2 regions of the Nocardiopsis sp. NPDC006832 genome follow, and region 2 is predicted to be linked to the other one. Evidence: riboswitches for the same ligand, from Rfam matches in the RefSeq annotation. Region 2 holds a riboswitch; the other holds the start of a gene.

Region 1 (2,966 bases), on a different contig from region 2:
AGCCCGGCGAACTCGGGCCAGGTGATGGGCTCCATCTCGGCGGTGGCGTTGAGCTTCATGGTGCACGAGCCCAGCGGGATCATCGTGCGGTCCAGCGCCAGGTCCCGGTCGGCCAGACGGCGCATGTAACGCAGCAACGAGGTCTCACTGCGGTGGGTGTTGAAGACCTCGTGGGTGAGGTAGTCGACGCCGCGCGTCAGGTCCGCGGGCAGGCGGTCGGCGGACTCGTCCACCGTCACCGGGCCGCGCTCGGCACCACGGTCGGCCTCGCCGAAGGCGGCCAGGACCTTGCCCAGGGTGTCCACGCCGGTGGTCTCGTCCACGCTCAGACCGACCGTGTGCTGGTCGGTGGCGAGCAGGTTGACGCCGGACTCCAGTGCCCGCTCCACGACGCGGTCGGCGCTGGGCACGCGCACGCGCAGGGTGTCGAAGTACGCGCCGTGGACGACCTCGAAGCCGCGCTTGGTGAGCGCGTCGGCCAGGGACGCGGTGCGGGTGTGCACCTGACGGGCGATGGCCCGCAGCCCGTCGGGGCCATGGTAGACGGCGTACATGCCGGCCATGATCGCCAGCAGTACCTGGGCGGTGCAGATGTTGCTGGTGGCCTTCTCCCGACGAATGTGCTGTTCACGGGTCTGCAGGGCCAGACGGTAGGCGGGTCTGCCGACGTTGTCGACGGACACCCCGACCAGACGACCGGGCAGCTGCCGGCGCAGCTTCTCGCCCACGGACATGTAACCGGCGTGCGGGCCGCCGAAGCCGAGCGGCACACCGAAGCGCTGGGTGGAACCCACCGCGATGTCCGCGCCCAGTTCACCGGGGCTGCGCAGCAGGGTCAGGGCGAGGATGTCGGCGGCGACCACGGCCAGCGCGCCGCGCTCGTGCGCCTGCTCGATGACCGCGCTCGGGTCGCGGACCACACCGCTGGAGGCCGGGTACTGGACCAGGACTCCGAAGGCCTCGCCCTCGGGCAGGCCCTTGGTCAGGTCGGCGACGACGACCTCGATGTCCAGGGGCTCGGCGCGGGTGCGCAACACCTGCAGGGTCTGCGGGAAGACGTCGGCGTCCACGACGAAGACGTCGCTCTTGACCTTGGAGGCGCGTCGGGCCAGGGTCATGGCCTCGGCCGCGGCGGTCGCCTCGTCCAACAGCGAGGCGCCGGTGATGGGCAGACCGGTCAGGTCCGAGACCGCGGTCTGGAAGTTGAGGAGGGCCTCCAACCGGCCTTGGGAGATCTCCGGTTGGTAGGGCGTGTACGCGGTGTACCAGGCCGGGTTCTCCATGATGTTGCGCAGGATGACCGGCGGGGTGAGCGTGTCGTAGTAGCCCAGGCCGATGAGTGTGGTGTGGGGGCGGTTGCGACCGGCCAACTCCCGCAGCTCGGCCAGGGCCTCGGCCTCTCCCGCGGCCTCGGGCAGGGCCAGCGGGGCGCTCTGCCCGGGGCCGGTGAGGATGGACTCGGGCACGGCGGCGCTCATGAGCTCGGTCGTGGAGCCGTAGCCCACGGTCTTGAGCATCTCCGCCGTCTCGGTGGGCGTGGGGCCGATGTGCCGGTCGGCGAAGACCCGGGCGGGTGCGCCCATGGTCGAGGCGTTCGACGGGTCAGTCACGGAGACCTCCTGGTGACAGGGCCGATTCGATCGGCGGTGTTCCTCACGGTCTCCCCCTCTGTCACCGGGCACGACGATGCCGGCTCCAGAGCGGCCTCCTTCGCGCGGTCCATGGTGCCTGAGAGGTTACTGGGGAGTATTGCCCCGTCGGCGCCCCGTAGCGTCGGGGTCTCTCCCGCGCGATATCAAAAGCCTGCTGACGCTCTGTACATGTATCCAAGCAGGGAGAAATGTCGGTTTTCACCCCTGTTGTGGTTACGAAGGTACTCGATCGGACTCCGGAACGAGGAGCCAGGGCACACCTTCGTACCGCTCTCAACCGGTACGGCGTTCACGTCGCCGACGGGCCAGTTCGTCGACGGGTCGGGGGTCCGGGGTGGGAAGGTCGGAACGGGCCTCGGCCGGGACGACCCCCAGCGCCTCCTCCAGCTCACGGGCCACGTTCGCCAACGCCAACCCGAACATGCCCTGGCCCCGCTGCATGAGGTCGACGACCTCGTCGGGGGAGGTGCACTCGTAGACGCTCACACCGTCGCTCATCAGGGTGATGCGGGCCAACTCCCCGGCGGGACGGCCGCGCAGGTGGTCGACGGCCGTGCGGATCTGCTGCAGGGAGATCCCGGTGTCCAGGAGACGCTTGGCCACCTTCAGCATCAGGATGTCCGGAAGACTGTACAGCGGGGCGTTTTCGGCTCCTGTGCGCACGCTCGGCTCCACCAGGCCGGTTCTGGCCCAGTAGTCGAGCTGTCGATAGGTGATCCCGGCGGCCGTACACGCCGCTGGGCCCCGATACCCGACGTCCATAGGCAGCGCCATCACGTCCTCTTCGCACAGTAGGCCCTGCTGCCCCGCTAGCCGCAGCGCAGACCGCCTGTCATGGGGATCCCGCTTGCCGCTCGCTACCGCCACGCCGACCTCCGGCTTCTCGTCCCACGGCGGCATCGACAGGGGAAGGTCCACTCAGGGAATGGGCGCGCCGCAGGTTCCACAGCACTGACGGTAGGGCGACGCCAAGGCAGCGTCAACGAAGCCGCCCGGCGCGTCGCCAAGTACGCGCGGTGACGGCTCCGACCCACCCGTACGTCCGATGCCCCGAGGAGACCGGGCCTTTTCGGTTGTGGTCGCCGCGTCCATTCCCTCATCCCAATCTACCACTGACCCCGATAATGAAGTCGCAGGTCACAGCCGTGTCCTCGGCCTCATGGGCCGATGGGCCCGCTCGGGCAAGGAAGAGGGGCCCACGCCGTGCGCGGGCCCCGCCCTTGCGATCTCTCAGGTACTGCGTCGACCGAAGTCCTCGGGCGAGATGTTGTCCAGGAACTCCCGGAACGCCTCGACCTGGTCCTCCTGCTCGTC
Region 2 (2,966 bases):
CGGCACCGAATCGGCCTCCGCGCCGAGACCGGTCCGCCCGTACAGGGCGTAGTCGCCGCCGCGTTCGATCTCCAGCATCTCCCGCAGTGCCTCCTGGTGCTCCACCTCCACCGGCAGGTCGGCGCGGGCCAGCGCCGCCAGGAACGTGGTCTGCTCCACCGCGGTGATCTCCAGCGGACCGTCCACCCAGAACCGGCCCGGTTCGCCGTCCTCGCCCACCTTGCGGTTGCCGTAGTCGAAACGGTCCACCCAGGTGGACATCCGGTCGTGACCGATGCGTTCGGCGACCTCCTGGTGCAACGACACGTCGGGGGTGGGCAGGGATTCGCGCAGACTCAGCTCGTCCTCGCCCCCGTCGGAGACCACCTCGTCGAGGTCGGACACCACACCCGTCTCCAGGGCGATGAGCGTGTTCGGGAGCTTGAACGTGGACGCCGGAACCACCCGTTCGCGGGCCTGCTCGGCGCCCACCACGGTCACGGAACCCTCCCGCACGTCGTGGAGCACGAAGGTGCCCTCCACCCCCGCCTCGTCCAGCAGCGAAGCGAGCTCGGGGCGCTCCACCGCCTCCAGGTCACCGAACGCGATCGGGGTGCCGCTCTGGTCCGGCCGAGCAGGCCGGTCCGCCTCGGGTTCGGCCCCACCACCCGAGCACGCGACGCCCGCCACGAGGGTGAGAACGGAACCGGTGGCGGCCAGGGCGAAGCGGACCGTCCTGGGAGAACGGATGGGAACGGTGTCGGTACGCACTCGGCTCCTCCAGCGGTGTTCGAGGGAACGTCCGATCCCAAGCTAGGTCATGATCCCGTTCCGGTCCCCCACCTTCCGAAGAGTCGATCCACAACCCGTCGGCCACTCTTGGGAGCCCTGTGTCGCCGCTGCTAGGCTGAACCCGTTGCTGACCCCGTACGGGAGAGCGCCCACGTAACCAACGCGGGCCGCCGAAGGAGCAATCCCTCCCCACAGACAACCTCTCAGGCACACGGACCGTACGGGCGAGACCACTCTGGAAAGCAGGGACGACGTTCCCTCGCCGAAGGTGCAAGCCACACCACATGCGTGGCGAAGCTCTCAGGCACCCATGACAGAGGGGGAGGATGGCAACGCCTCAACGCAACAATCGACGCCCATCCTCTCGGGAGTGCCCATGTCAGAGTCCACCTCCACGCCCCGTCTGACGGCGTTGCACAAGACCCACGAAGAGGCCGGGGCCACCCTCGTCGACTTCGCCGGCTGGCTCATGCCGCTGCGCTACGGCAGCGAGACCGCCGAACACACCGCGGTCCGCGAGGCCGCCGGGCTCTTCGACCTCTCCCACATGGGTGAGATCCGTCTGAGCGGCCCGCAGGCCGACCAGGCCCTCGACAACGCCCTGGCCGGCCACCTGTCCAAGCTCAAGGTCGGCCGCGCCCGCTACACCATGCTCACCGCCGAGGACGGCGGCGTCCTCGACGACCTCATCGTGTATCGCCTGGCCGAGGAGGAGTTCCTCGTCGTGGCCAACGCGATCAACGTCCCGGTGGTCGCCTCCGCCCTGGCCGAGCGCGCCGTCGGATTCGACGTCGAGGTCGTCGACGAGTCCGCGGACTACTCCCTCATCGCCCTGCAGGGCCCCAAGGCCGTCGAGATCCTCGCCCCGCTCACCGACGCGAACCTGGACGAGATCCGCTACTTCGCCGGCTACTCGCACAGCGTCGCCGGGGTCCCCGTACTGCTGGCCCGCACCGGCTACACCGGCGAGGACGGCTTCGAGATCTTCATCAGGCCCTCCGACAAGGCACCCGAGATCTGGGCCGCCCTCATGGCCGCCGGCGCCGAGCACGGGCTGGTCCCCGCCGGGCTGTCGGCCCGCGACACCCTGCGCCTGGAGGCCGGGATGCCGCTCTACGGCCAGGAACTCACCGCCGCGCTCACCCCCTTCGACGCCGGACTGGGCCGCGTGGTCAAGTTCGAGAAGGGCGACTTCGTAGGCCGCGCCGCCCTTGAGGAGGCATCGCGCACCGCGCGCGCCCGGCGCCTGGTCGGGTTCGTCGCCCGCGGCCGCCGCCCGCTGCGCAAGGGCCAGGACGTCCTGCGCGACGGCGCCGTCGTCGGAACCATCACCAGTGGCGCCCCCTCCCCCACCCTGGGCCGCCCCATCGCCATGGCCTACGTGGACGGCGACCTCGACACCACGACCGGCACGTTCACCGTCGACGTGCGCGGCCGCGGTGAGGAGGTCGACGTGGTCGAACTTCCGTTCTACCAGCGGAAGTCGTAGGAGCGGGGTCCCCTTCGGACCCCCGCAGGACCTGCGCGCGCCACCACCCGGATCCCCACGAGGGACCGGAACGGTCGGGGCGTGACCAGGCGTAGGTCGGGTCGGGCCGGCGCGTCCGACGGGCGCACGGCACACAAAGGACGAGCATCTCCAAGGAGAGTTGAAGTGAGCGTTCCCACGGAGCTGGGTTACACCGCCAAACACGAGTGGGTCGTGATCAAGGACGGGGTGGCCACCGTCGGCATCACCGCGTTCGCGGCCGAGTCGCTGGGCGACATCGTCTTCGTCGAGGCCCCCACCGTCGGGGAAGAGGTCAACACGGACGACCCGGCCGGCGAGGTCGAGTCCACCAAGTCCGTCAGTGAGATCTTCTCGCCGGTCGACGGTGAGGTCACCGAGATCAACGAGGCCCTCGAAGAGGCGCCCGAGACGATCAACTCCGACCCCTACGAGAGCGGTTGGCTGTTCAAGGTCCGGGTGTCCGAGGAACCCACGGACCTGCTCTCCGCCGCGGAGTACACCAAGCTGATCGAAGGCGAGAACTGAAGATGACCAGCGACAACCTGCTCAACCAGACCCTGAGCGAGCTGGACCCCGAGGTCGCCGCGGCGGTCGACGCCGAGCTGGGCCGACAGCGCGACACCCTTGAGATGATCGCCTCGGAGAACTTCGCCCCCCAGGCGGTTCTGGAGGCCCAGGGCACGGT

Evidence for each region. Region 2 has a riboswitch for glycine ahead of gcvT (glycine cleavage system aminomethyltransferase GcvT). Riboswitches for the same ligand answer to the same signal wherever they lie in the genome.
Region 1: linked by a shared signal. The riboswitch ahead of gcvP (aminomethyl-transferring glycine dehydrogenase) and the one ahead of gcvT (glycine cleavage system aminomethyltransferase GcvT) in region 2 are both predicted to bind glycine.

Annotation. Positions count from the first base shown of each region.
Region 1 covers NZ_JBEYLC010000037.1:26,586-29,551, reverse strand. Annotated here, with positions in the region: gene gcvP (aminomethyl-transferring glycine dehydrogenase) at 1-1,583, opposite strand, end outside; glycine riboswitch at 1,706-1,798, opposite strand; gene ABZ717_RS18035 (MerR family transcriptional regulator) at 1,926-2,414, opposite strand; gene ABZ717_RS18030 (bifunctional nuclease family protein) at 2,883-2,966, opposite strand, start outside.
Region 2 covers NZ_JBEYLC010000003.1:185,625-188,590, forward strand. Annotated here, with positions in the region: gene ABZ717_RS02720 (penicillin-binding transpeptidase domain-containing protein) at 1-750, opposite strand, end outside; glycine riboswitch at 900-1,000, shown strand; gene gcvT (glycine cleavage system aminomethyltransferase GcvT) at 1,148-2,260, shown strand; gene gcvH (glycine cleavage system protein GcvH) at 2,426-2,806, shown strand; gene glyA (serine hydroxymethyltransferase) at 2,809-2,966, shown strand, end outside.